Regions from separate parts of the Chryseobacterium sp. 7 genome, predicted to be linked through region 4. Evidence: riboswitches for the same ligand, from Rfam matches in the RefSeq annotation. Region 4 holds a riboswitch; each other region holds the start of a gene.
The links. A riboswitch is a leader RNA that binds a small molecule or an ion and turns the genes downstream of it on or off. The one in region 4 is predicted to bind S-adenosylmethionine.
Positions count from the first base shown of each region.

Region 1: it holds a riboswitch for S-adenosylmethionine, as region 4 does, so the genes downstream of both, CLU97_RS01440 (SusC/RagA family TonB-linked outer membrane protein) here and CLU97_RS00070 (alpha/beta fold hydrolase) in region 4, are expected to answer to the same signal.
Region 2: it holds a riboswitch for S-adenosylmethionine, as region 4 does, so the genes downstream of both, CLU97_RS19955 (TonB-dependent receptor plug domain-containing protein) here and CLU97_RS00070 (alpha/beta fold hydrolase) in region 4, are expected to answer to the same signal.
Region 3: it holds a riboswitch for S-adenosylmethionine, as region 4 does, so the genes downstream of both, CLU97_RS20300 (TonB-dependent receptor plug domain-containing protein) here and CLU97_RS00070 (alpha/beta fold hydrolase) in region 4, are expected to answer to the same signal.

Region 1 covers NZ_RCCA01000001.1:291,918-299,555, reverse strand. Annotated here, with positions in the region: gene pckA (phosphoenolpyruvate carboxykinase (ATP)) at 1-420, shown strand, start outside; gene CLU97_RS01450 (hypothetical protein) at 473-910, opposite strand; gene CLU97_RS01445 (type II 3-dehydroquinate dehydratase) at 981-1,388, opposite strand; SAM riboswitch class I at 1,633-1,731, shown strand; gene CLU97_RS01440 (SusC/RagA family TonB-linked outer membrane protein) at 1,815-4,745, shown strand; gene CLU97_RS01435 (RagB/SusD family nutrient uptake outer membrane protein) at 4,763-5,944, shown strand; gene CLU97_RS01430 (IS5 family transposase) at 5,952-7,298, opposite strand; gene CLU97_RS01425 (RagB/SusD family nutrient uptake outer membrane protein) at 7,403-7,638, shown strand, end outside.
Region 2 covers NZ_RCCA01000001.1:4,351,207-4,358,844, reverse strand. Annotated here, with positions in the region: gene CLU97_RS19965 (HesA/MoeB/ThiF family protein) at 1-324, shown strand, start outside; gene CLU97_RS19960 (outer membrane beta-barrel protein) at 437-2,662, opposite strand; SAM-I-IV-variant riboswitch at 2,782-2,879, shown strand; gene CLU97_RS19955 (TonB-dependent receptor plug domain-containing protein) at 3,178-5,922, shown strand; gene CLU97_RS19950 (aconitate hydratase) at 6,034-7,638, opposite strand, start outside.
Region 3 covers NZ_RCCA01000001.1:4,429,282-4,436,919, reverse strand. Annotated here, with positions in the region: gene CLU97_RS20310 (T9SS type A sorting domain-containing protein) at 1-1,138, shown strand, start outside; gene CLU97_RS20305 (alpha-amylase family glycosyl hydrolase) at 1,314-4,151, shown strand; SAM riboswitch class I at 4,405-4,510, shown strand; gene CLU97_RS20300 (TonB-dependent receptor plug domain-containing protein) at 4,603-7,026, shown strand; gene CLU97_RS20295 (APC family permease) at 7,034-7,638, shown strand, end outside.
Region 4 covers NZ_RCCA01000001.1:11,460-19,097, reverse strand. Annotated here, with positions in the region: gene CLU97_RS00080 (IS4 family transposase) at 125-1,342, shown strand; gene CLU97_RS00075 (MGH1-like glycoside hydrolase domain-containing protein) at 1,436-4,051, opposite strand; SAM riboswitch class I at 4,240-4,346, shown strand; gene CLU97_RS00070 (alpha/beta fold hydrolase) at 4,408-5,346, shown strand; gene CLU97_RS00065 (ACT domain-containing protein) at 5,352-6,890, shown strand; gene CLU97_RS00060 (O-succinylhomoserine sulfhydrylase) at 7,012-7,638, shown strand, end outside.

The sequences.
Region 1 (7,638 bases), 280 kb from region 4:
CCTGCATTCGGTGAAGCGTTCCTTACATTACACCCAACAATGTATTCTAAAACACTGATCGGTAAAATGCAGGAGCACGGAGCTAAAGCCTATTTAGTAAATACGGGTTGGAATGGTACCGGAAACAGAATCTCTCTGAAAGATACAAGAGCAATTATTGATGCTATCATTGATGGATCTATCGATAATGCTCCAAAAACTCAGGTTCCTATCATGAATCTTGAGATTCCTACTGAATTACCAAATGTTTCTACAGGTATTTTAGATCCTAGAGATACGTATGAAAATGCTTCAGAATGGGAAGAAAAAGCAAAAGATCTTGCTTCAAGATATATCAAAAACTTTGAGCAGTACTGTGATACTGAAGAAGGTAAGAAATTAGTAGCTTCAGGACCTCAATTGCAGGAACAGACTATCTAATAGTTACTCATCAACATACAAAAAGCCTCATTCATTGATGAGGCTTTTTTATTCATATTTTTTTACAGTTTTGAATCAATTCATTCTTTTCGTCCAATTTTTGGATGGTTGATTTGATTGATTCTTCACTTAAACTTTTTATTATTATAAAATCTCTTGAAGAAAAGTAAGATTCTTCGTCCAGTATGTTATCTAAATATTTTGGAGTAGTGAAGGTTAGCCAATATTTTTCTTTGTTGGAAAATTCGATGGTTACTTCTATCACATCAGATTCTGAATTTTCTATTTTATCATCTATATGAATTGAAATTATTTCAGGTTCTTTATATGCCTGGAAATAAAATTTTGAATACCACTTAAGTTTTCCCTCATCATTACAGATTCTTATATTTTCAGATTCTATTTCCTCAATGATATAAGATTTTCTCTTTGTTAATTGCTTAGGATAAGCTCCAATGTCATTACAGTAAATCCTGTCCTTTATTTTCATGAATCATTTTCTAATTATCCATAGGTATCTGTGAAAATCTGTGCAATCTGTGGGAAAATAAGCAACAGAATTATTTTAAACTCAATATAGCCAATCTGTATCCATCCATTCCAAAGCCAGATAAAACTGCATCCGTATTAGCTGCCGTTACAGATTTCTGTCGAAATTCTTCCCTTTTGTAAATATTGCTGATGTGAACTTCTACTTTGGGCTTTCGGATATTTTTCAAACAATCAGCGATAGCATAAGAATAATGGGTAAAAGCTCCCGGATTAATCACTACTGCATCAAAATCATCCTCCTGAAGTCTGTTGATAAGCTCCCCTTCAATATTAGACTGATAATATTTTAATTTATGAGCCTGAAACTCAGATTTTAAATTTTCCAAATAACTTTCCATGGAAACATTTCCATAGATTTCCGGTTCTCTGGTACCTAAAAGGTTAAGGTTAGGGCCATTGATGATCAAAACTTTCATACTATAAAATTAAAAACTTTTTTTAATTAACAGCTAAAAATTTCTCCATTGATTGACTTTTATTTAATTAGGATATTAATAATGATATTTATCATGTGTGATAAAATGATAATAGGTGTAACTCTTTGTTGTAAGGGGTTTTATTAAAAAATTACGTTAATTTTTGAAAATTTATCATGAAAAATAAATAAGTCTACTTGTTTTGTAGACTAAAAGTTTTTAGCTTTGCAACCATATTTCGATCGGCTTATAAAGAAAGATGGAGGGAACTGACCCTATGAAATCTTAACAACCTACCCGTGGGGCAAGGTGTTACATTCAGCCTTTTTAGGAAAAATAAGCATTTGGTTTATCGTATTTATCGATGCCCTTTGCTGATATTTCTGCAAAGGGCTAAATTTTAATATATGATAAATAAAATTGATTATGATTAGCAAGAATTTATTCACTTCTAAAGTTTGGATACCTCCGGTAGCTGCATTTTTTCTAGGAATAACCAGTGTCAATGCACAAAATACCAAGCCGAAAGATAGCCTCCACGAAAAAGAACTTGATGAAGTTGTGGTAGTAGCCTACGGAAAGGCAAAAAGAAACAGCTATACAGGTTCTGTAGCCACCATTTCAAGTGATAAGATTAATAACAGACCTGTCACCAATATTACCAAAGCTTTGGAAGGGCAGGTTGCAGGGATTCAAACGACCAGTGCATCTGGACAGCCGGGAGCTGTTTCTACCATCCGAATCAGAGGGATTGGTTCCATCAGTGCTTCCAGTGATCCGTTATATGTGGTGGATGGAATTCCTTTTGACGGAAACCTGAACGCTATCAGCCCAAGCGATATTGAATCCATCAGTGTTCTGAAAGATGCTACAGCAAGTGCTTTGTATGGTTCAAGAGGAGCTAACGGAATTATCATCATCACCACAAAATCAGGTAAAAAAGGTGAGGCTAAAGTCAATTTTAATATCAGCCAGGGATTCTCCGGAAGAGCAGTTAAAGATTATGAACAGGTTAATACAGATCAGTATTTTCAATTGTATTGGGAAGCGTTGAGGAATGGATATCAGTCTGGAAAAGTTTCTTCTCAACAGGCTGCTCAGATGGCAACGGATAATCTTGTTTCTACATTAGGGATCAACCCATATGGAACTGCTTATCCAAAACCCGTAGGGACAGATGGGAAATTGTTGCCAGGGGCATCAGCACTTTGGAATGATGACTGGAGGGATATTTTACAGAGAGTAGCTTCAAGAAATCAGGTAGATCTTGATATCAGCGGAGGAAGTGAGAAAAGCAATTATTTCTTTTCTCTGGGCTATCTTGATGATAAAGGAATGGCAATTGAATCAGGATATAAAAGATATAATACCCGATTGAAAATCAATTCTGAGGTAAAAAAATGGCTGAATGTAGGAGTGAATTTAAACTATACAAACAGCATTCAGCAGGCTCCGACTTCTTCCGATTCGAAGGCGAGTAATATCATCAATGCAGCAAGATTTATACCTTCATTTTATCCTTATTATGAAAGAAATCCGGACGGAACTTATATTTTAGGTGCTGATGGAAATCCAATTTATGATTTTGGAAAATACAGACCTACGAATGCTCTTCAGAATCAGAATGCTGCTGCAACACTGCCTTTAGACAAAAACGATAATAAAGAAGATAATTTCTCAGGAAAAGGATTCATGGAATTTACTTTCTTGCCGGAATTAAAATTCAAGACAAGTTTCTCTGTTGATTTGGTGAATTATAATGGACATTATTATTCAAATCCATTACTGGGACAAGGTGCAGAAACGGGAGGCTCGGTGACGAAAACAAATACCAGAACACTTTCTTATACCACCAGTAATATTCTTACGTATGATAAGAAATTTGGAAAACATCATATCAATGCTTTGGCAGGACATGAATTCTACAAATACGATTATCAGACAATTTCCGGAACAAGAAGCCAGTTCTCACTGCCTTATTACTATGAGCCGGATGCAGCTTCTTTATTAGGCAGTTTCAGTGGAAACAGTAATAAATTAAGCCTATTAAGTTTCCTTGGAAAAGTAGAGTATGATTATAACAATACTTATTTTCTATCAGCTTCAGGAAGAGCAGACAGTTCTTCAAGATTTGAAAAGGATAACAGATGGGGGAGATTCTGGTCTGTAGGAGGTTCATGGAAGATTTCAAACGAAGAATTTATTAAAAGCCTGAATGTTTTCAATCAGTTGACATTGCGTGCCAGCTATGGTGGTCAGGGGAATGATAAGTTACTTAGACCGAACGGGCAGCCGCTTTATTATGCATATCAGGAACTATACAAGTTTATCAGCCTTGGGGGAGAGCCGGGAACTACACTGGAAAAAACGTCTACCAATAATGTGAAATGGGAAACCAACCTTAATTTAAACGTAGGATTGGAATTTGCCATTCTGAATAACAGAATTAAAGGAAATATCGAATATTTCAAAAGACAAAGCCAGGATCTTCTGTTTAATATGCCAGTTGCACCATCATTGGGAATCAGTGATTATCCTGCGAATATCGGAACCATTCAGAATACAGGATTTGAATTTTCATTATTTACAACACCTGTTAAAACTGATGATTTCCAATGGAATGTGGATGTTAACATGAGTACTTTAAACAATAAAGTAACCAAACTGCCCGGAGGTTCTCTTGTGGTAGGAACTAAATTATTGACAGTGGGAGGTTCTGTATACGATTTCTTCATTCCGGAATGGGTAGGAGTAGATCCGGGCAATGGAAAGCCATTGTGGAAAACCGTGACTACAGATGCCAGCGGAAACTCAGTAGAGGGAACTACTTCAGAATATTCCAAAGCTACAAAACTGTTGCAGGGTTCTGCATTGCCTAAACTGACAGGAGGAATCAGTACAAGTATCAATTATAAGAATTTCGACTTTTCAGGATTACTGACATTCAAAATAGGGGGTAAAATTCTGGATAATGACTATACTTCCATCATGCATAACGGAAGTGCCGGAGGACGTGCATGGAGTGCTGAAATGCTGAACAGATGGACGCCAGATAATCCTAATACAGATGTTCCTGGTTTGAGTACTACAACAAACAACTGGACATCCACATCTTCCAGATTCTTATACTCAGGAACGTATGCAAGACTTAAAAATGTAAGCTTAGGATACACTCTTCCTGAATCTTATTTTGAGAAAATAGGACTTAAAAAATTCAGAATTTATATCCAGGCAGAAAACCTTCTGACCTTCTATAAACATAAAGGGATGGATCCTGAGCAGGCTTTGGATGGAACAACGTATTACAGATATCCTGCAATGAGAACGATCACATTTGGTCTTCAGGCAACACTTTAATCTTTAAAATTGAAACAATGAAAAAATTAAAATATCTATCATTTACGCTTATCGGATTTTTGACATTGATAAGCTGTGAAAGTGATCTTGATACTGCTCCAACTGATCAGGCCAACAGTGTGGAAGTTTTCAAAACAGCTGAAAGTGCAGAAACCGTAGTAAACGGAACCTGGGCAAAATTCAATAATGATGGGACTACCTATGCCAATATTGGTTATTCTACTGTCTTAAGAGCCAGTGATGCGATGGGAAGTGATGTAGCAGTATTGACTAATAAGTATGGTTTTGCTTCTACCTATGCCTTTACGGAAATGGTGAACAGTACAGCAAGCCGCCCGCTGTTTATCTGGACCATGTTATATTCTACCATCAATAATATGAATAATGTGATTACAAGAATTGATGGAACAGAAGGTAGTCAGGAGAAAAAGAATCAGGTGAAAGGGCAGGCAAAAGCATTACGTGCTTTCTGTTATCTGAATCTGGCCAGTTTTTACCAGTTCAGCTATCTGAAAGACAAATCCGCGCTTACAGCTCCTATCTATACTGAGCCTTCCACTACAGGCACTGTAGGGAAGAAGAGAGCGAGCCTTGAAGAAATCTATACTTTGATTAAAAGTGATCTGACCGATGCAGATAATCTGTTGAAAAGTTATACAAGAAATAATAAAGATAAGATTAACCGTGCTGTTGTAAACGGCCTTTTAGCAAGAACCTATCTGAATACCGGTGAATGGAGCAAAGCTTCAGCATCAGCCAAAATTGCAAGAGAAGGATTCCCACTGATGGCTCCGGAAAAATATAAGGATGGTTTTAATGACATCAACAATGCGGAATGGATCTGGGGACATGCACAGACACAGGAACAGTCGGATGCGAGTTATGCCTTCCATTATCTGGATGTGTCTTCATCAGGAAGTTTTTACTACAGTTTTATGGCTGACCCTTATTTTAAAGATCTTTTCGATGCCAATGATATCAGATCCCAATTGTTTTCATGGGACGGACAGAAAGGAAGAGAAGGATTGCTGAGGTATGCTAAGTTTAAGTTTAAACCAACCCTTATTGCAGATATTGTCTACATGAGAGCTGCGGAAATGTATCTGATTGAAGCTGAGGCTGAAGCCAGAACGGGAAATGTTTCTCAGGCAGTCGCAGTATTGAATCAATTGAAATCAGCGAGAAATGCTAATATTTAGTCATTCCTTAAGAAATGCTATTTTCTAATTTATTTTTAAACATAGAATTAGAAAATAGGATAATTTGTATTTGATAAAAAAATAAACTCAATTCTTTTTTCAGTATTTCCATCATTTTCTTCATATTCCAGGCGGTTGCTGATAATAATGCATTGATTTGTGGCCCCATTTCTCCCATGAAATAATTTTGAGCCAGCCTAAAATCCGTCTTTAAGTGTCCGATGATAGGTTCGATCGCTGCTCTAGTTCTGAATTTCTTGCGTTTTATTTGTTTTTGATAAGCGGTGTCTGTTTTTCTTGGAGTGCTTGGAATAGAGATTTTTACGCCTTTGATCTCCGATTTTCCTCTGCCACCTCGATCGTAAACGAGTTCTTTTGGAAGTTGCTGACCACTGTTTTCCATTTGCTCCAGAAGCGGCTCAATGGTGTGACCATCGTATGGTGTTTGTAAAAATGCCTTAATCCCAAGAATGATTTTTTTGCCTTTGCCCGAGGTCGTTATCAAGCCCACCTTATTTCCAAATTCATACTGTTTATGAGCTTTTCCTTTCGCAATACATCGGGTAAATGGTTTGTGAATGCTGTAAATTTTATCGGTATCGTTTCTTTTTTGAGTAACCGCTTTGGCGTAAAGTGTCAGTGTATTTTTGTAAAACTCTTTCTGTTCTGCCGTAAAATTGCGTTCCAGTTCTCGTATCAGCCTCATGGCGATGGTTTTTAATTGTCTTTGTGACTTTCTTGCCATTTTAGCTCGCTTAGGATGTTTGCCGTTGTAGGTGTTGCGAACCAGTCGTTTGCTGACTTTCGTGTAGCGCTGTCTCTGCTTTAGGCCTTCTTTTTCGGCTATTTTGTTGCAATAATCAATTACTTTTTTACACAATTTCGCATCCGTAGGAAAAGTAGTGTTATTCTCTTGAACCGTGGTATCTGACAAAACAAAATGTGAAGTATTGACCTTTGCATCATGCATCCTTACACTGTAGGCAAAGATTTTTTCAATACCGTTTTCGCCAATTCTTTTTCGGAAATGCACAAAATTACTTGGGTCACACGGGAATTCATGTTCAAAGAAAACTCTTCCGCAAAAATACTGCATGTAAGGATTCATAATCCACGCTGAGGCAAGGGTTTCATCGCCCAAATTGTACAGGTGCTTCAAAAGAAGGCAGCCCACCATAAACCGAATCGGATGACTTGGATTGCCTACTTTAGAATACAATGGAGAAAATTCTTTCTCGAAATAATTCCAATCAATTTTTTCTGAAAGCAATACAAGTTCGTGCTTCTCATCAATAAAATCCACCAACATCGGGCGAAATAATTCTGGCAGTTTTTCTGGATTTTTTCCCAACATATTTGCAAGGTTTTAAAGCTCTAAAATACAAAAACCTGCAAGAAAAAACAAATGAATCAATATTTAGAATACTAATATCCAATGTTTTAAATGTATTTTAAGGAGTGACTATTTATAGTGGCTCATTGTCACAGAATGCTGTAATAGATGCCATTTTGATTGAAAGAAGAAAAGAATTGTTCGGAGAAGGATTTTCGCTTTCAGATATTATCAGAACGCAAGGAACGGTGATAAGAAAACCATTTGTAGATGCAGATGGAAAACCGATAAAAGTACAAATAACTACACCGGACGGAACTGTGAAAACCGTAGACGGTAAAGGACATTCTGTTCTTGATTT
Region 2 (7,638 bases), 4.3 Mb from region 4:
TTTTCAACAAGATATTTGGTGAATGATACCTGTGTAAAACTTAAAAAGACCTTGGTTTATGGAAGTATCTTAGGATTTTCAGGACACGTGTCTGTGTTTAATCATAATGGAAGCAAAAACTTAAGGGATATTTTCCCTGAACCGCCTTTCGATGAGGATGTACCGGATTGTGACAGTCTTGGCGTACTGGGAGCTCTTCCCGGAATGATAGGTAGTATGATGGCTCTTCAGACGTTAAAAATTATTACAGATCTTCCTGTGAGTGTTAATCAGCTGACTTTGGTGGATACTTTGAACTGGAGGTTTCAGACGATTGATTTTTGATGTAAATATAAACACTAATATTACTAATATTTTCACCAATAACACCATTTTAATATCAATAGAAAGAGGCAGTAAAAATGATTACTGCCTCTTTTATTTATCTTGGAAAGGATTATTGTGCCTGCTGCATTACGCCTCCATTATCCTCTTTTTTAGTCTGGTTCAGGATATTCGGATCCTCTTTTGCCAGTTTATTTCTTGTCGGAATTTTATAATTGATGGAAAATCCAAAGTTTCTCGTATCATACTTGCTGCTGATCATCACAGGAGTTCCTGATGGCGGATTAGAACGTACCTGCATCATCTGCCCGTTGAAAATATCATTTGCAAAAACAGAAAGCGTCAGACGGTTGTTCATAAACTTCTTCGTCAGTGTAATATCCAGAGAGTTATTGAATGGTTTTTCTGCGGTGAAGTAGAAATATCCTGCCTTGGGAGTCAGATAGCTGTAATTAGCTGTCATTTTAATGTCTTTAGGCAAAAGAATCTGAGTCATGATATTGAAAATCCAGAACCCTTTATTATTTAAATTATCGATGTCATGTTTCTGATAACCAGCATATAAGTACATGAAGTTAATTTTGTCAGGATTGAAATCAAACTTCATGATTTCGCTCAGAGGCTTGCTGAAAATCATAAAAGGAACCGGTAACCCTACGTTGAAGTTGTGAATTTTCATATTCGAAATATTCACCTGTTCGTTGTAAAGTTTTCTTCCGTCTTTTCGGATGATCTGTGCCACCTGATTGCTTGCCGAACTTACACTATACCCGATAAATGCATAATCAAAAGCAGAAATTTTCAACTCATAATTATCAAAAATAGTAGGCTGTAGATTCGGGTTACCATTTACTTCTGTACTCGGTCCTGAGAATGTTACGTTATTCGGGTTCAAAGCAGAAATACTTGGTAAGCTGATTTTCCTGTTGTAGTTCGCGGCAACATAAACCTGATTCATCATGTTATACTGTACACTCGCGTTCGGGAAAAGTTTAAACTTATTGAATGGAATCAAATTAGCCTCTACCAATTTCGCATCTTTGTCGAAATATCTTGTTACCCCTGAAATATCATAGTTTTCAGCTCTGGAACCCAATGTGAAGTCAAACTTTTTCAGTTTAGCCTGAAACTCTAAATACGTTGAAGCCGTTTGTCTCTGGTATTCAAGATTGGTTAAACCAAAACTTTCCGTATCATAATCCTGTTTCTCGTATAATCCTCCAAAGCTTACCTTTCCACCATCAAGAAGTTTGATCGGCTGCGCATAATCTACTTTGAAATTGGCAATATTCATCACAGATTTATTGTTTAAAAGGTCTTTTAAACCGCTCATAGCACTGTTGATAGGTAAATAAGGTGCTGCTGCAAAATTACCGTCCTGGAAATAATTATCCTGTGCAAATTTACTGTCTGATCTTGTATAACCCAACTGGAAGTCCAGTTTTTGAGACTTGTCAGCAAAACGTTTCTGATACGTTACCACAGCTTCCTGCCTCAGGCTATTGGTATGAGCAACATCCGAAGACGTGTAATAAGCCTCTCTTAAATCTTTCGGATCATTCTCAAATGGTAAGTCTCCATGACCGTTACTTAGAGTGTAATTGTCATTATTGTTGTGATAAATATCGTAGTTTAATAATAATCTGTCCTGCCCCAAATCAAAAGTTAATCCGGATTTTGCAAAATATCCGCGTCCGTATCTGTCGGTGTGACTCGTTAAAAGCTCGTCCTGCTGGCCATTCAGCATACTTTCACGGTAATTTTGACCCACATTCAGCTGCCATCCGAAATACTTATTTCTTGCATTTAAATTAACGGAATTGGTCGTTCTGTTTCTGAATTTATCATAATTCGTGAAAGAATAATTCCCCGAATAAGTTGCTGTTAAATATTTATTGGCATTTTTATTAGTGATGATATTCATGATGGCACCTCCGGAAGTTGCCGGAAACTCAGCACCAGGCTGAGTGATCACTTCAATTCTTTCTACAGAATTGGCAGGCATTCCCTCAAGGAAGGAATTCAATTCATTGGATGTGATATTCAAAGGTCTTCCGTTAAGATATACTTCCAGCATTTTTCCCTGATACATCATTCCCGCAATGTCCGTAGATACAAGTCCCGGAAGTTTTTTAATACCCTCCAGAACGTTCCCGTTATTCAGCTGAGGCTGTTCTGAAAAGTCAAAAATAGTACGGTCTGCTTTTTGTTCAACGGCTTTTTTAGTTTTGGTAATGACTACTCCTTCAATTTGTTTTTCCTGAGGCTTATTATTTTTTTCCTGCGAGAAAACAAAGACAGAGCTTAATAAGGATAATGCGAAAATCGTTTTTTTCATAATGTTTTTACTGATATACGGTTAGACGCTGAAAAAGATAAATTGTTACGCTACAATTGTGAAAATCGAAAAATTAGGTTAAAATTTTTTTTATTTCCGAAATAATTATATCTTTGCCGGGTAATTATCAAGAATCTCTAGATGGGATAGCAACCTGCAAAAACAAGCAAGGTGCTGCAATCGATAAGCCGGAACTTCCGGAAAAAATGTTTATCATTCTATCATTATCCCATCTTGAATTTTTGTTTTAAAGTTAAAATCAAATGTTTAAAGACAAGGGAAATCATCTTCCATCATTAATTTTTTACTCCTCGGATCATGAAGTGAATCTTCATTATTCTGATATGTTTTCATGCCATTTCTACATGCGCATGTGTTGTTGCTGCTAGCACTTTCTATTTCTAAAAAATAATACAAACATTCCGATCATCAACGGTAACCTTACAATTTAAGGCTACAGGATTTGTATTGCCCAAAAACAAATTTTTAACAACAAAAAGTAAACAACAATCAACATGCATAATTTCAAAAAAAGAATCTTTGTTCCTTCTATTGCGCTTATTTCTACATTTTATTACGCCCAGACGGATACTTTACAATCTAAAAAAATAGAAGATGTGGTGATCCTTGGCTCAAGAGGTTCCGGAAGATCACTTACAGATACGCCCGTTCCGGTGGATATCATTAATATATCTAAAATTTTAAAACAGAGCCCGACTAATAATATCGGTCAGGCCTTAAATTATATTGTTCCTTCATTTTCATCCACTTCACACACTGTTAATGATGGAACTGATTTCGTAGATCCTGCTCTTCTAAGAGGTTTGGGACCAGACCAGGTTCTGGTTTTACTCAATGGGAAAAGAAGATATCAGTCTTCATTAATAAACGTTACCCTTACACCGGGAAGAGGATCTGTGGGAACCGACCTTAATGCTATTCCGGCTTTTGCTTTGGACAAAATAGAGGTTTTAAGAGATGGAGCTTCCGCCCAATATGGTTCTGATGCCATTGCAGGAGTTGTCAATCTCGGTCTGAAAAAAAGATTAGGACTTTCCGGACAGGTGTTTTTAGGTGGATATGCTTCACCTGTTGCCAATAATTTCTCAGGAGGTATGGATGGACAGACTATTTCCATAGATCTTAATTATGGAGCAAAAATTGGAAAAACAGGATTTATTAATATTACAGGTTCTGCACAATACCGTGATCCATATTCCAGAGCGGGAGTAAGGGAAGGAGATATTTTCAATGCTTACAATGCCATTAATTATAGAGCATTGCAGAATGGAGTCAATATTGATGGTTTGTATAAAAATATTACCAACACTTCCAATACTCAGCAGATTATCAATACAGTTAAACAATATGCAACTAAGGTTGGCTATTTTGGAACTGATTTTCAATCTCAAATTTCGGGAGCAAACAGTATTTCCGATCTTCAGAAAATATTGGGTAAAGATTTTACATCTCAGGAACTTAATTACAGAGGATTGGAGAGAAAAGATTTCAGTCTGAGAGCAGGACAGTCTAAGCTACAGTCAGGCCAGCTTTTTTTCAACTCTGAGATTCCTGTGAATGAAGACTGGAAGGTTTATTCATTTGGTGGTTATAGCTACCGTCTTGGAAATGCCGGAGGTTTTTACAGGCTCCCGAATACAGAAAGAAACATCAATGCAGTTACTCCTAACGGGTATCTTCCTCAGATTGAAGCCACAGTAAATGATTATTCTCTTGCTGCCGGAATTAAAGGGAAATGGAATGGCTGGAATGTGGATTTCAGCAATACTTTTGGAAAAAACACCTTTGGTTTTGGGGTTGTGAATACATTTAACGCTTCACTTACAGACAGCTCTCCAAGAACTTTTGATGCCGGAGGATCTGAATTTTCACAAAATACCGTCAATCTGGATTTGTCTAAAAAATATGATGTCCTGAAAGGATTGAACATTGCATTCGGAGCTGAATACCGGCACGAAAACTATAAAGTGAATGCTGGGAAAGAAAACTCTTATGCTTCTTATGATATTTATGGACGTGTGGTAACCGCTAAAACCCCTGAAAATGAAAAAGTAACCGATTTCTTTGGAAATGTAAGGCCTGCCGGAGCTCAGGTTTTTCCAGGCTTTAGTCCGGAAAATGCCGTTTCAGGAAACAGAAACAGTATTGCTGCTTATGCTGATGCTGAACTGGAAGTTACTGACGGATGGCTGCTGGAGGGAGCTTTACGATATGAAAATTATTCAGATTTCGGGTCTACATTTAATTATAAACTGGCAACTAATGTAAAGCTGGTTCCTAATTTAAACTGGAGAGGGGCTGTTTCTACAGGATTCAGAGCACCTTCTTTAGCCCAAATCTATTATAGTTCTACTTCAACGCTGATTCAGCAGGGAAAAACCACACAGGTAGGTACTTTCAGGAATAATTCTGAAGCCGCACAGGCATTGGGTATTCCGAAATTAAAACAGGAAACGTCACAATCCTACAGCACAGGAATTACATGGAAAATTCCTTCACTAAGCCTGACTTTCACAGCAGATGCTTATTTAATAAAGATTAAAGACAGAGTAGTGCTTACAGATCTTTTCTACCGCCCTGACGGTAATTTTACTCCGGGTTCGGATCAGGCAGTTCTTCAGGATGCTTTTGATCTCGCAAGGGCTAGTGCTGCCAACTTTTTTGCCAATGCAGTAGACTCTCAGACAAAAGGGCTGGATATTACCATCTCTCAGAACTCAAAAATTTCATCAGGGATTTCTTTAGAGAATAATCTGGGAATCAACTTTAATCAGACCAAAAGAATCGGAGATATTCATGCATCTTCTAAATTGGTAAGCCAGATTGATAATTATTTCTCAGAACCGAATAGAGTGTATTTTGAAGAAGCTGTACCGCGCGTAAAAGCTACCTTGTCTAATACATTAAGAGTTTCAGGATTTACTTTCCTGCTGCGAAACTCTTTCTTTGGTAAAGTGACGGATGCGGATGTTATAGATGCTAATTTTGACGGAGTAACTGGAAGTACAGAGCACTTTATCCTTAATAACCGCTTCGTGACAGATTTATCTGTAGGATATGATTTTAATAAAAATATTTCAGCAACAATCGGGAGCAATAATATTTTGAATATACTACCTTCTAAAAGCCCAAGTATAAGTTCATTAACAGCTGATAACCAGTTTGTATATTCCAGACAGGTTTCCCAATATGGTATTGGAGGAAGGTTCTTGTTTGCAAGAATTGAATTCAGATTTTAAGTGTTGGGTAAAGCCAATTAGTCCGCCTTATTGAATATCTAAAGTACAGTTAAAATATAAAAGCGGCTTCGAAAGAAGCCGCCTTTGTATTAATTAATCTAAGAATTAATCTTATTTTTCCTGTTGTTTGATCAGGTTCAAAGCAGAACCAGCTTTAAACCAGTCAATTTGTTGATCGTTGTACGTGTGGTTTGCCATGATGATGTCTTTAGTACCGTCAGCATGAACGAATTCTAAAGTCAGTTGTTTTCCTGGAGCAAACTGATCCAGATCTAAGAAGTTAACCGTGTCATCTTCCTGGATTTTATCATAATCAGCTTCATTAGCGAAAGTGATTCCAAGCATCCCTTGTTTCTTAAGGTTGGTTTCATGGATTCTCGCAAATGATTTTACCAATACAGCTTTCACACCAAGGTGTCTAGGCTCCATGGCTGCATGCTCTCTTGATGAACCTTCACCATAGTTTTGATCTCCCACAACAATTGTTGGAACACCTGCCGCTTTGTAAGCTCTTTGTACAGCCGGAACTTCACCGTATTCACCGGTTAATTCATTTTTAACTTTATTGGTTTCCATATTGTAAGCATTCACAGCTCCAATCAACATGTTGTTTGAGATATTATCTAAGTGGCCTCTGTACTTCAACCATGGTCCAGCCATAGAAATGTGGTCAGTAGTACATTTTCCGAAAGCTTTGATCAATACTTTAGCTCCTTCAATGTTTTTACCATCCCAAGCCGGGAATTCTTCTAATAACTGAAGTCTGTCTGAAGTGGGGCTTACGTTTACAACAACGCTTGAACCGTCTTCAGATGGAGCCTGGTATCCGTTATCGTCTACAGCAAATCCTTTTGAAGGAAGTTCGTAACCTTTAGGCTCATCAAGTTTTACCTGTTCACCTGCTTCATTCGTTAAAGTATCTGTAATCGGGTTGAAGTCTAATCTTCCTGAGATTGCAACAGCAGCTACCATTTCTGGAGAAGCTACGAATGCGTGGGTATTAGGGTTACCATCCGCTCTTTTCGCAAAGTTTCTGTTGAAAGAGTGAATAATAGAGTTTTTCTCTCCTTTTTCAGCCCCTTCTCTGTCCCATTGCCCAATACACGGTCCACAAGCATTGGTAAAGATTCTTGCATTTTCAAATTTTCTGAAAGAATCTAAGAACCCGTCTCTTTCCGCTGTGAATTTCACTTGCTCAGAACCAGGGTTAATTCCTAAGATAGCCTTAGGTTTTACACCTTTCGATACCGCATCTTCCACAATTGATGCAGCTCTTGATAAATCTTCATAAGAAGAGTTGGTACAAGAACCGATAAGAGCCCATTCAACTTCTAGAGGCCATCCGTTAGCTTCAGCTTTAGCTCTGAATTCGGCAACCGGAGTAGCTAAATCAGGAGTGAAAGGTCCGTTTAAGTGAGGAGTCAGTTCAGAAAGGTTGATTTCTATTAATTGATCGAAATATTGTTCAGGATTAGCATAAACTTCAGCATCACCTGTTAAATGTTCAGCAATTTTATCAGCGGCATCTACTACATCCTGTCTTCCTGTAGCGGAAAGATATCTTCTCATAGAATCATCATATCCGAAAGTAGAAGTTGTAGCCCCAATTTCAGCACCCATGTTACAGATGGTACCTTTACCTGTTGCAGAAAGAGATTCAGCACCTTCACCGAAATATTCTACGATGCATCCCGTACCTCCTTTTACAGTAAGAAT
Region 3 (7,638 bases), 4.4 Mb from region 4:
CCTGAGAAATACTGTTTATAAATTAGACGATTCACAAAACTGGGTTCCTTTTGGAGGAGATTTTGTTTCGGATGGTGAGGCAAAATACAATGATCTTGCAGTAGATAAAGCACAGAATTACCTTGTTTTGGCTTATTCTGACACTACAACAAAAGTTAAAAGAATTTCTCTGAACTTAAATCCTCAGACTTGCAGCAATACAGATCCCGGAGCCAATGCAGGTGATATTGGATGTATAAGCTTTATGTATCGTGGTCAGCAGGTTGCTTATACTACGGTAAGAGGATCAGACGGAAAAATATGGCTTCAGCAGAATCTGGGAAGTGCACAGGTAGCTTCATCAATGGCTGATGCCAACTCATACGGAGATCTTTTCCAATGGGGAAGATGGGATGACGGGCACCAGCTTAGAAATTCTCAGGTAGTACAGGCGCCATCACCTAACACACCGGAAGGAACAAGCATAACTGCAGGTGGTTATATTGCAGGCTCTCCGGCATGGTGGGCAGGTTTTTCTGGTGGAGATACATGGAACGGAGCATCCGTTGCAGATGTAAATGCATCCGTAGGAGTAGATCCTTGTAAAGCCATTGGACCAGACTGGAAAATGCCATCTCAGGCAGACTGGACCACTTTAGTAGGAGCTGAAAGTATTGCCAGCCCAACAACGGCTTATAACAGCCATCTTAAATTACCGGCAGGAGGATTCAGAAGCTCAAGTGATGGTAACTTTACGTATGTAGGACAAAGAGGATATTTTTGGAGTTCTGATACCTCAAGCTCAGGAGGAAAATATCTGTATATCGGGACTACTATTGCCAATCCATCAGCTGGTGCTATGAGAGGGCAGGGAGCATCCGTAAGATGCATCAAGCCTACATCTTCTTTAAGCACATCTGATATTAAATTAAATAAAGCTGTTGTAGGAATGTACCCTAATCCTACAAAAGGAATTCTGATGGTAAAATCTGACGCAGCGATTGAAAAAGTAAACGTTACCAATGCAGTAGGGCAAAGAATGAATGTACAGTTCTCGGATAATCAGATCAACATGACTGAACTTCCCTCAGGATTATACATCGTAGAATTGAAATTAAAGAACGGGCAGATTGTTTCTAAAAAGATTATAAAAGATTAAGCTGTTTCAAAAATATTCGTCATATAAAAAATAGTTCATTACAATTACTTTTATTGGGAGGCTCATGAAATTTTCATGAGCCTTTTTTATGTATTTTTTCTTCTGAAAATGAAATATCTCATCAAAATAATGAGTATGAATAAAAATTAATATTATATTCGATAAAAAATAAGACATGAAAAAATTTTATTCCGTTGTTTTTCTGCTGATTACAATTGTTGTTTTTGGGCAGATCAATTACACCATTACCCCTAATCCATTCAATGAAACAGATGCTGTAACGCTTACCGTTCCGGGAGATCAGATTGACGAATCTGCATGGGGAGTTTCCAATAATGCCATTTATATCTGGAGCTGGTCTTTTGATACCAATTATCAGAACAGCCAGGATTGTCCTACGAATGGCAGCTGGAACAACTCCAATGATTTGAATAAGCTGGTTTATAACGCCGGAACAGACAGCTATTCACTTACTTTTACACCAACTTCTTTCTTCGGAAGAACAGGGATCGGAAGGTTCGGGTTTTTATTGAAAGATAAAACAGGATCTCATCAGACCTCACCTGATATTTTTGTAAACGTAGGGACTTTAAGCTTAAATCTTACCAATCCACTGGCGAATAGCCTTACCACAGTTCCTGTGGGGAATTCCATTAATATTACGGCTACAACCAATGTCAATGCAACATTTCAGTTAAAAGCCAATGGAACGGTTGTAAATTCTACTGCAACTCCTTCACAATCCTATTCTTACAGTTACACAGTCACTCAGGATGCCAGTATGGAGCTTGTTGCAACACAGGGAACCAATTCTAAAAATGCAACATTTATTTTACAGGTTCCGAGAAATGTGGTTTCTGAAGCAATACCCAACTGGATGAGACAGGGAATCAATTATCACCCGACAGATCAGACCAAAGTGGGACTCGCACTATATGCTCCGGGGAAAAGCTTTGTACATGTCATCGGCAGTTTTAACAACTGGGCGGTGAATGATACTTATTTAATGAAAAGAGATACTACAAATCCCGATTTGTATTGGATAGAACTTAATGGAATTACTCCTCAGCAGTTATATACTTTCCAATATAGAACCAATGATTTGAGAAAAGTAGCAGATCCTTATTCACCACAGATTTTATCATCTTATGACGATCAATGGATTTCGGCAACTACTTATCCAAATTTACCTGCATTTCCTGCCGGGCAGGGTTTTGAAGTTTCAACATTTAAAACAGGTCAGGCTGCTTACAACTGGCAGGTCACCAATTTTCAGAGACCAGCAAAAGAAGATCTGTTAGTCTATGAAGTATTATTGAGAGACTTTACACAGGAAAAGAACTGGCAGTCACTGATTGATAAAATTACTTATTTAAAAAATTTAAAAATCAATGCCATAGAATTAATGCCGATCATGGAATTTGAAGGAAATCTTTCCTGGGGATACAATACTTCCTTCCATTATGCATTGGATAAAGCGTATGGAACTCCGGAAAAATTCAAAGAATTTGTAGATCTGTGCCACCAAAACGGGATTGCGGTGATTCTGGATGTCGCGTTTAATCATGCTACCGGGCGTTCTCCTTTGGTAAGACTTTGGAATATAGATCCGGATGGAGACGGTTATGGAGATGTGGCTGCGAATAACCCTTACTTCAATCAGGTTCCGAAACATTCCTACAATGTATTCAATGATTTTAACCATACAAGTCCTTCAACGCAGTATTACGTTGAAAGATGTCTTCAGCAATGGCTGACTGAATATCACATAGACGGATTCCGTTGGGATTTAACAAAAGGATTCACTCAAAGCTGTTCCGAAAACGACGAAACATGTACCAATGCCTATCAGCAGGACAGAGTGGATATCATGAAACACTACGCAGACAGACAGTGGGCTCTGGATCCGAACTCATACATGATCTTCGAGCACCTTGGAACAGATGCAGAAGAGCAGCAATGGGCGAACTACAGAATTGCAGAAGGAAAAGGTGTTATGCTTTGGAATAAACAGACAGATCCTTACAATCAGAATACAATGGGCTATCAGGAAAATAGCAATTATGACCGCATGAGCCACAGCCTTCACGGCTTTACCAATATGAGTGCTGTAGGCTATGGAGAAAGCCATGATGAAGAAAGACTGATGTTTAAAAATCTTACATATGGAGCTACTAATGGAAGCTATAATGTGAAAGACCTGAATACTGCTCTTGAAAGAATGAAAACTTTCGGTGCAACTTTCTTTACCATTCCCGGTCCGAAAATGATCTGGCAGTTTGGTGAATTAGGATATGAATTCAGCATCAACAGATGTGCGAATGGTACTATCGACAGCGGTTGTAGAACAGATGAGAAACCTATCGCGTTTACTTTAGGATATGATACGAATGCGAACAGAAAAGCTGTTTACGATACCTGGGCTAAAATCATCAATATCAGAAACAGTCATCCGGTTTTTAAATCTAAAACGTACAGTATAGAATCCAATAACCTTACGAATGATCCTAATGGTCTGATCACAAGAATTTACGTGTATGATACGTCTATTGCAACAGGAACTAAGAATGTAGTAGTATTAGCCAATTACACCACTTCTGTGCAAAATGTAGTACCTTATTTCCCTTACACAGGCCAATGGCAGAATCTGATGGACGACAGTATCTCAAATGTAGTCTCCACAACAGCTCCGATTACTCTACAGCCTGGAGAATTCAGAATCTTTGGAAATTATGCAGGTGCTTTGTCAGCAGCAGATACCAATGCAGCCAACAAATTATCCCTTCAGATTGCAGATAATCCGGTAAAAAATGGAGTTGCCCAATTAGTTTTCAGTAAAGCTAAAAACGGAGAGATTTTAATTTTTGATATGACTGGTAAAAAGCTTGATTCATTCAAACTGGATAAAGAAAACGGGATTTATGAAGCGAAAATCAGTTATCCGGCAGGAACTTATCTGGTACAGCTGAAATCAGACACAGGAATAGCCATTCAAAAGATGATCATTAAATAAAAATGTTTAGACTTATAAAAAATGTATTAAAACCATTAAGAAGGATTTAAGCAATAAAGTAGAGTTAAGATGAATCATTCTGATTCTTAAGCGTATAGCGAAGTTTCTCTTAATACTCTTAAACTCTTATTACATCTTAATGGTTCAAAAATAAAGGTGTAAACAATTTATATAAAATAATAAAAGGCAAATTTGCATTGTAGCAGATTTGCCTTTTTTTGTACATTTAAAAAAATAGTCTACTTTTGCAGTAGATTTATCAAGAAAGGTGGAGGGATTTGGCCCCGTGAAACCTTAGCAACCTACACGGTTTCAGAAGTGTAAAGGTGCTAATTCCAACCCTTAGGGGGAGATAAGTGAAGTCAATATTCTATATGAATTCCATTTCTTGAAGTCTTGTGTATCTGCGGAAATATCCGCCAGACCTGTATTATTAATTGTCAAGAACAAAATGAAAAAATTAAGCACAGCTGTATTATTGCTCGGAGCAATTCTGGTCGCTGCTCAGGAAAGTGAGGAAAAAGGAAATCAGATCGAAGATATTGTCATCGTCGGAAACCGTAATGTCAAAAGAACAAAGCTGGAGACACCCGTTCCTGTAGATGTAATTAATATCGATAAAATTCAGAGAAGCTCCCCACAAATGACTGCTCAGGATCTCCTGAACTACGTTATTCCATCGTTTAATGCAGTGAGACAGTCTGCTTCAGATGGTACAGAGCACATTGATCCTGTAACTTTAAGAGGAATGGGACCTGATCAGGTTCTGGTATTGCTTAACGGAAAAAGAAGACATTCCACCTCTTTAGTTAATTATCAGAATACTGTTGGAAATGGCTCTGTTGGAACAGATTTAAGTACAATTCCTGTTATTGCTATTGATAGGATAGAAGTATTAAGAGATGGAGCCGCAGCGCAATACGGTTCTGATGCCATTGCAGGAGTCATCAATATTATTCTGAAGAAAAATATAGGAGCTTCAGCAAGTCTTACCTATGGATTAACCGGAAGAAATGATGGTGATACTTACCAGGCAGGAGCCAATTATGGAACTTCATTAGGAAAGAAAGACGGATATATCAACCTTTCACTACAATTAAGCCACAGAGGAAAAACAACACGAACTCAAAATCATGACCTGGATATTTTTGGGAATAATTTTGCCTATGCATTTGCTGATGATCCGGAAGCGGCAAGGGCAGCAGATGATGCAAAAATTAAAGAACGAGGATTAACCCGTGACGATTTTAATTTTCAGATTGGAGATGCCCAAATTAGGCAGGGACAGCTGTTTTTCAATGCAGAATATCCTTTTAATGATCATTTTAAAATGTATTCTTTTGGAGGATTCAGTATCAAAGAAGGAAAAGGTTTTGGCTTCAGAAGACTTCCGAGCGAAACATCCAATGTGGTTTCATCCATTTATCCGAACGGTTTTCAGGCGACTCTTGGATCACAGGTGTACGATGTTTCTTACGCTGTAGGAGCAAAATATAATTTGAATGACTGGTTATTTGACTTAAGCAATACTTTCGGAAGCAATACTTTTAACTACAATGTAAACAATACCAATAATGCTTCACTGGGAGCAAAATCACCTACGAGTTTTTATGCCGGAGCACACAGCTTCCTTCAAAATACCATTAACCTTGACGTTTCCAAAAATATAAACCGTTTCAATATCGCGTTCGGAGGAGAATTCAGATTTGAACAATACCAGATCAAAGCAGGAGATGAAGCATCTTATACCCAGTATGACATCAACGGAAATGTTGCCACAGAAGGATCAACAGTGTTAGGTGCAGGCGGATCTCAATCCTTTATCGGGTTTTCTCCCAATAATGCATTGAAGAAAGACAGACATTCAACAGCAGTGTATGCAGATGTTTCCTATGATTTAGATAAAAAACTGAATATTGATGCGGCTGCAAGATTTGAAAATTATTCAGATTTTGGAAATACTCTGAATGGAAAACTGGCGGTACGATATGAGTTTGTGAAAAATTATGCAATAAGAGCGGCAGTGGGAACGGGATTCAGAGCGCCTTCTCTTCAACAGCAGTATTTTAATAACTCTTATGCCGATATCTCCACTTCCGGTTCCGGAATTGTCACCAAAGGGATTTTCAGAAATGACAGTGATGCTGCGAGAATTCTTGGATTTGATAAACTCAAACAGGAAACGTCTGTCAATGCAAGTGCAGGATTCACTTTAAAACCTGCAAAAGGATTATTTATTACAGTAGACGGATATTGGATCAAGGTGAAAAACAGGATTGTGATTACCAGCAATATTACTGATCCAAGGTTAGAACAGTTTAAGGTAGAAAGCGGAAGATTCTTTGCCAATGCCATAGACACAGAAACCAAAGGAGTAGATGTAGTGGTTTCCTATGACTGGATCCTTGGGAATGGAAAATTAAATATAAATCTTGCCGGAAATTATACAGAAACAAAAATCACAGATTTCCATTTTCCGGAAAATCTGGGAACTCCACAAAATGAATTCTTTGGTCCGGATCAGATTAATATCATTGAAACATTGTCTCCCAAAACAAAAGCCTCATTAGGATTAAATTATGGAATCGGCAAATTTAATTTTCTCGTAAGAAATACCTATTTTGGTAAAGTAATAAGAGATGGCTATCCTTTTGGAGGTGTGCAGGAGTTCTCCCCGAAAGTAGTAACCGACATCAGTGTTGGGTATGATATTACAAAAAGTATCAACTTTACGGTAGGAGCCAACAATGTGTTTGATGTCTTCCCGGATCGCCAGATTTATGAAAATTCATACTATGGAGTATTCAAATATGCGCCGGTTCAGATGGGAACACTGGGGAATTATTTCTTTGGAAGGCTTAATTTTAATTTTTAATCATTAAATGAGTACTACCTCACATCAGATTGGCTGGAAAACAGCCGCAGCCATCGTGGTTTCCAATATGATAGGAACGGGGATTTTTACAACCCTGGGCTTTCAGTTATCCGATATTACCAATACCTACAGCATATTCCTGCTATGGGCAATCGGAGGAATTCTAGCGCTGTTCGGGGCTTTTTGCTATGCTGAATTAGGTTCGCATTTTAAAGGAAACGGGGGTGATTTTATTTATCTTAAAGAAACCTATCATCCGCTGTTCGGATACCTGATAAGTTGGGTTTCTCTGATTATTGGGTTTTCCTCTCCTGTGGCTCTGGCAGCCTTAGCTATGTCAAAATACCTTTCTGTATTTGATTATTCTTTTGGAAATGGTTTTGCAATTGCTGCTATTTTCCTGGTTGCAATTGCCTTATCCTTTAGCTTAAAAACATCCAGCAGATTTCATAACTTTTTTACTTTCATTAAAATAGCTTTCATTATTGTACTGGTTATTTTGGGTGTTGTACTTTCAGATTCACCACAGATTGGAAATAGCCTGAACTTCGGTGATAGTTGGAAGAACGAAATCATACTCCCGGCTTTTGCTACATCCTTGGTATTTGTAAC
Region 4 (7,638 bases):
TCCGACTTTTTGTTTTTAGATATTCAATATTATTATTGTAATTAATTGATTATCAACTATTTAATTTGTTTTATTGTTTCATTTTTTCATTTTTTGTATCTTTATTGCTGATAATCAATTGTTTATGTCAGTTTTTAAAGATCACAAAATATCACTTAAAGATGTTTTAGAATTTATTCCCGAAGCACTTTTAAGTCACCTTTCCGCAAGTACAAAAGTGGATTATTATAGTAAAGTTTTGCATGGAAGAAAAATATTCTACCTGCTTTTGTATTGCATATTTGATAATGAAAAATTAAGTCAAAGAACACTCGAAGATACTTTTAATAGCAGTGGATTCAAAGCCTTATTTGGTTTAGGGGAAGAGGAAAAGATTCGAAGGAGTTCAATTTCTGAGAGGCTTTCAAAAATTGATTCCAATTATTTCCTAGAAATCTACGAACAGATGTACGAAAGATTTTCGGAACTTTATTCCAAGACAGAAATCGAAAAATACAACTTAATCAGAGTTGACAGTACCATTGTAGCTGATACATGTAACAAGCTTAAAGAAGGAATTGATCAGAAAAGTGGAAAAAAATTAGTGAAATTCAGTTTTTCATTTGACGGAATTTTGCCATCAGCGGTAGATGTTTTTACGGGGCAAAAATACTCAACAGAAGATAATGCTCTTGCCCAGGCTGTTCTGAACCAGGTGAAAAAAGAAGATCATCATGATAATATTTATATCATAGACAGAGGGATCCAGTCTACAAGGACGATGAAAGATTTTGAAGAAAAGCTTCTGAAATTTATTATCCGTTCCAAAGAAAACAGGAAATATGAAGAGATTGAATCTTTTATTAAAACAGAAACCCCAATAAAATGGGATGATTGGGGAGTTATTAAAGACAGCAAAGTGAAGCTTTACACCGGAAAACCCATCCAAAACAAACGGGGAAATATTCATCATCGTGAAGAAAAAGTAGAAACATATTTTCGGTTGATCGTTATCAAAAATGAAAAAACAGCTAAAGAACTTTGGTTCATAACCAACGAATTTGAACTTTCTGCCAAAGAAATATCGGATTATTACCGTAAAAGGTGGGATATTGAGGTATTCTTCAGATTTATGAAACAAGAGTTGAATTTAAGCCATCTTGTTTCGCTCAATAAAAACGGAATTGAAGTAATGCTCTACATGACAATGATTGCTTCTATGCTGCTCTTGATTTACAAAAAAGTAAACAATTTAGGATATAAAACAGCTAAAAGACGCATCGCTATGGAACTTCGGGATATGATTACCGCAATTCTAATAATATTTGCGGGGGGTGATCCTGCAAAAGTCTTCAAAACTTAAAACATAAAAAATGGTCGGAAATTTCTTCCGACCATGACTAGATGAAACATCCGGCTTTTTTTATTACTCATTACCTATTACTCATTGTTTATATTAAAAGGTAAGTCTTGGTTTGATCAGTTTTGCCACGGTGGCAGTCCATCCCGTTTGGTGGGAAGCGCCTACACCACGGCCGTTATCCCCATGGAAATATTCAAAGAAGGTAATATAATCTCTGAAATGTTCATCATAATTGAACTTTGGATTACCTCCATTGAAAGCCCTTTGCCCATGCTCATCCTTTAAAAATATCGAACAAAGTCTTTTACTGATATTTTGAGCTACTTCATCAAGATTTCTTTTATCACCACTTCCCGTTGGGAATTCTACTTTTAAACTGTTTCCATAATAAAAATGGAAACGTTGCAGACTTTCTACGATCAGGAAGTTGATAGGGAACCAGATTGGGCCCCGCCAGTTGCTGTTTCCTCCAAACATGCGGCTGTCACTTTCTGCAGGCGTATAGTAGACCATATTTTCTTTTCCATGCACAGAGAATACAAAAGGATTTTCCTCATATACTTTAGACATGGCACGGATTCCGTAAGAACTCAGGAACTCATTTTCATCAAGCATTCTGGTCAAAACTTTTGTCAGCCTGTTTTTACGCAGGATGCTCATCAGGTGTTTTCGGCCTTGTCCTTCTTCGTCCCAGTGAGAAACAAGTTTGGTGAGTTCCGGCTTGTTTTTTAAGATCCATTCCATTCTGCTTCTGAAATTAGGCATCTTTTCCAATAAATGATGATCCACAATCTCAACGGCAAACATAGGGATTAAACCTACAATACTTCTTAGTTTTAAAGAAACACTGTCTCCGTTTCCGAGCTGTAGTACATCATAGAAAAATCCGTCTTCTTCATTCCAGAGACCTTTTGTGCCTTCACCCAGATTTTCCATCGCTTCGGCAATATAAAGATAATGTTCAAAAAATTTGATCGCCATATCTTCGTATACCTGATAATATTGGGCAAGTTCCATTGCAATACGCATCATATTCAGTGCATACATCGCCATCCAGCTTGTTCCGTCTGCCTGTTCAAGATGCTGACCATCCTTTAGTTCCATATTTCGGTCAAAAGCTCCGATATTATCGAGACCAAGGAAACCGCCACCAAAAATATTTTTCCCGTTTTTATCCTTTCGGTTAACCCACCAGGTAAAATTAAGAAGCAGCTTTTGGAATACTTTCTCCAGGAATAATAAATCCGGCTTTCCGTTATTTTTTTCATCAATTTTAAAAACACGGAAGCATGACCAGGCATGTACAGGCGGATTCACGTCACTCATATTCCATTCATAGGCAGGAAGCTGCCCGTTAGGATGCATATACCATTCTTTGGTAAGAAGTAGAAGCTGCCCTTTAGCAAATTCGGCATCTATGATAGAAAAAGGAACACAGTGAAATGCCAGATCCCACGTAGCATACCATGGATACTCCCATTTATCAGGCATGGAAATAATATCCTTGTTATGGAGATGATTCCATTCTGTATTTCTTACATATTCATTGAAATTTCTTGGGGCTTCAAAGTTAGGATCACCTTTCAGCCATTTTCCGATATTATAATGATAGAACTGCTTGTTCCAAAGAAGTCCGGCAAAAGCCTGTCTCTGAACATTTCTTTCATCTTCGTTCACTGTATCATTCTGGATTCCCTTATAAAACTCTTCTGCTTCAGCCTCTCGTGTATTGAAAATTTCATCAAACTTTTCAAAAGGTTCATCGGCCTTATCAGGACATAGTCTGAAGTCAAAAACTTTAGATTCTCCGGCTCCAATCATTTCATCAATCAGAAAAGAAGCTTTTGTCCCTTTCTTTTCGGGATTTATAGTATTCGTCTGGTGGGTGATAAAATGATTGATTCCATCTTTGAAATAACTGTTTTCAGCGGTAGGTGTTCCATAAAGCTTGGTGTTATTGGTTTCATTATCACAAAATGCGCTTTGCGCATTCGGATTTCGGGAATAGAATTTCTTGATCGAAATACTGTCGTGCCCAATATTAATACTTCCGTCATGAGAAGCATTGATTTCTCCTTTATAGGTATTGTATCCCCATTTCCAGTTGTTTCTGAACCATACAGTAGGCGCTACCAGAATAGGTGCTTCATGCTGGCTTCGGTTACAGATGGTTACTCGGGCAAGGATATCATTGTGGTCGGCTTTACAGTATTCAATAAAAATATCGAAATATTCATCATTATCAAAAATTCCTGTATCAAACAGCTCATACTCCGGTTCCTTTTTACTGCGTCTCCCGTTTTCTGCAACAATATCATCGTAAGGAAATTCATTAATCGGGTATTTATACACCATTTTCATATAGCTGTGAGTGGGTGTATTATCCAGATAATAAAAGATTTCTTTAATGTCTTCTCCGTGGTTTCCCTGAGGGTTGCTCAACCCGAAGAACCTTTCCTTTACCATTTTGTCTTTCTTGTTCCAAAATGAAAAAGCAAAACATAAAATCTGCTTTACATCAGAAATTCCTGCAATACCTTCTTCACCCCAGCGGTAAGCATAGCTTTCGGCATTATTATGATTGGTAAAATTCCAGGCATTCCCGTTCGGGCTATAGTCTTCGCGTACATTTCCCCACTGCCGGTTGCTTACATAAGGTCCCCAGTTTTTCCATTTGGTATCTTGTAATCTTTCTTTTTCAGCGGTCATATCTCATCATTTTTCCACACGAAGTTAGTTTTTTTGAAAGGTAATTCCAATTTTTTTCATCTGAATAATTATTAATATACCTTTGAAATACTTGTATTTAAGGGCTTTTTTAAATATTAAAATAATTTTTTTTTGAAATTAAAAGAAAAGAACTACCTTTGCATCATTCGTTCATTCAAATATTGAAAATGTTATCAAGAAAGGTTGAGGGATTAGACCCTATGAAACCTTAGCAACCCTTTGCGCAAGCAAAGAAGGTGCTACGTTCTACCAAAGTATTTTGGACAGATAACTCACTGAAGTTCTTTTTCAGCCATTTCCTGTGGCATTTTCAATTGTATTAAAATTTAATAGAATTGAAAACAGAACTAAACTATATTAATCTTACGTATCAAACTTATTCCCAAAAGGAATACCGTATCTCATTAAGCTATCAGCTTTTTGGGAAAGATCTGTTTACAGCCCCTGTCATTTTAATCAACCATGCTCTTACCGGAAATTCCAATGTATCCGGAGCAAAAGGCTGGTGGAAACAATTGGTAGGAGAAAATCAGATTGTAGATACTGATAAATATACTGTTCTGTGCTTTAATATACCCGGAAACGGATATGACGATTTTTTAATTGAAGACTATGAAGACTTCACTCCTTCAGATATCGCTACGATATTTCTGAAAGGCCTTGAAGCGTTACATATCAAAAATTTATACGCCATTATCGGAGGCTCTCTGGGAGGAGGGATTGCCTGGGAAATGCTTGCTAAGCAGCCGGATCTCGCGGAAATATTTATTCCTATAGCCTGTGATTACAGAACACACGACTGGCTTCATGCACAGTGTCTGGTTCAGAAATTTTTATTGAATGATAAAGAGGAACCATTACAGAAAGCAAGAATTCATGCGATGTTGTGTTACAGAACTCCACAGTCACTCAATGACAGATTTCAAAACCAATATAACCAGGAAAAACAACGCCTGGAATCAGAAGACTGGCTGGTTTATCATGGTAATGCGCTAAACGAAAGGTTTAGTTTAAAAAGTTACAAGCTGATGAACCATCTCTTGATGAATATAAACGTTGCTGAAGAAGCGTTGGAGAACATACAGGCACGAATGCACATGATCTCCGTAGATACAGACTTATTCTTCCCGGCTTCTGAAATCCGAATGTGTTTTGAAAACTTAAAAGAGAAAAATAAGGATGTTTCTTATCACGAGATCCAATCTATACACGGGCATGATGCCTTCCTAATGGAATATCAACAATTAAATAATATCATTAAAAACATTTTATAGAAGTAATGAAAAATGCTAACGAAATAAAATTTTTGAAGAACAGATCAATCGTCAAATTTGAAGGAGAAGATTTCCTGGGAGAAATCGGGATTGACGGACGAATTTTTAAAGCGCTTACTTTAGCGCGCATCAGTGTAGGTGTAATTTCTCAGCAGGCCGTAGAAAACGGAATTTCTATTCTGGTTCACGCCAATGATGCAGAAAAAGCAGTAGCCTGTCTTATTGATGAATTTGAAGAAGAAAGAAAATCAGGAAAAGTTTCCCAGATCTACAGTATCAATAATGTTTCTGTGATTGGTTTTGTAGCAGAAGATTTCAATAAAGTCTTTGTTGAGCTGGCAAGAAACAATGTTTTTCCATTGCTTTTAAACCAGGTAGCTGGAGAAAACAGAGTCAACATTGTAGTGACTTCTTCACAGGATGAAAAAACAAAAAATATTATAGAATCTGAAATTTTCAAAAAACCAAAGACAGTTCATTTGGCTATCATTGGTCACGGAAATGTAGGAAAAACATTGATACAGCAGGTTCTGGAATCTGCGGAAGAAATTAAAAAACGTAAAAAGATAGATCTTAAGGTGGTGGCAGTGGCCAACTCAAAGAAAATTGCCTTCAACAAAAAAGGATTTGATACTAATTGGAGTGATGAGGTTTTAACAGCAGAACATCCATCAAATGTAGAAGAACTTATTAATTTTTCTAATGAAAATCAACTGGAGAACCTGATTGTTGTGGATAACACAGCCAGCAAAGATTTTGTAAAGAATTATCACGCTTTGGCAGAAAACGGATTTGATCTGGTTTCTTCCAACAAAATTTTCAATACCCTTCCGATTGAAGAGTACAGAAAACTAAGATATACGTTGAATAAAAATAACAGACGTTATCTGTATGAAACCAATGTGGGGGCGGGCTTACCATTGATTGATACGATTAAATTATTACACCTTTCAGGAGAAAATATCACAAGAATCAAAGGAGTATTCTCCGGAACACTGAGTTATGTTTTCAATAATTTTTCTTTGAGAGACGATAAATTCTCAACCATCATCAACGAAGCTTTGGAAAAAGGATTTACAGAACCGGATCCACGAGAAGATTTATCAGGAAATGATGTGGCAAGAAAATTATTGATCCTGGCGAGAGAATTAGATTTAATCAACGAATTTGGAGATATCAATATTCAAAACCTGGTTCCGGAAAGCCTGCTTGAAGTTTCAAAGTCAGAATTCCTTTCAAGACTTGGGGAACTAGACGAAGAATACCAGAAAATAAAAGAAAACCAGGAACCCGGACATGTATTGAGATATGTAGGTGATCTGCATGGTGACTTACAGAAAGATAAAGGTGAACTGGATGTAAAACTGGTGTCTGTTCCTGCGACATCCGCATTAGGACAGCTGAAAGGTTCAGATTCAATCTTTGAAATTTATACAGAAAGTTACGGAGAAAACCCAATTGTTATCATGGGAGCCGGAGCCGGAGCACAGGTAACTGCAAGAGGTGTATTCGGAGATATTTTAAGAGTAAGTGAAACTAAATAATTTGTACAAAGTAAAATGTACAATGTATTCATGAAGAAGAGAGCAATGCAGAGGGATTTGTTTAATGAAGTATAGAATAGCAGCCTGAAAATACATTGTACATTATTAAAATTAAAACTATATGGAAAATTTTGAAACATCAGCAATAAGAACCCAGACTGAAAGATCTCAGTTTGACGAGCATTCAACACCGCTCTATCTGACCTCCAGTTTTATATTTCAGGATGCGGAAGATATGAGAGCAAGCTTTGCTGAAGAAAAGCCTAAAAATCTATACAGCCGCTTCTCTAATCCCAACGTAACAGAATTTACAGATAAGATCGCTAAAATGGAAGGCGCAGAAGCAGGATATGCCTTTGCAACAGGAATGGCAGCCATCTATTCTACATTTGCAGCTTTGTTAAATGCCGGAGATCACATTGTGAGCTGTCAGTCTGTATTCGGGTCTACACATACATTGTTTACTAAGTATTTCCCGAAATGGAATATTGAAACTTCATATTTCAAAGCAGAAGATGCCGCAAACGTAGAGCAATACATTCAACCTAATACTAAGATCTTATATCTTGAAACGCCTACCAATCCGGCTATTGAAATTCTGGATCTTGAATTCTTCGGGCAGATCGCCAAAAAACACAATCTTATTTTTATTGTAGACAACTGTTTTGCAACACCTTATCTTCAGCAGCCTATCAAATACGGTGCAGATATTGTTGTACACTCAGCTACAAAACTGATTGACGGACAG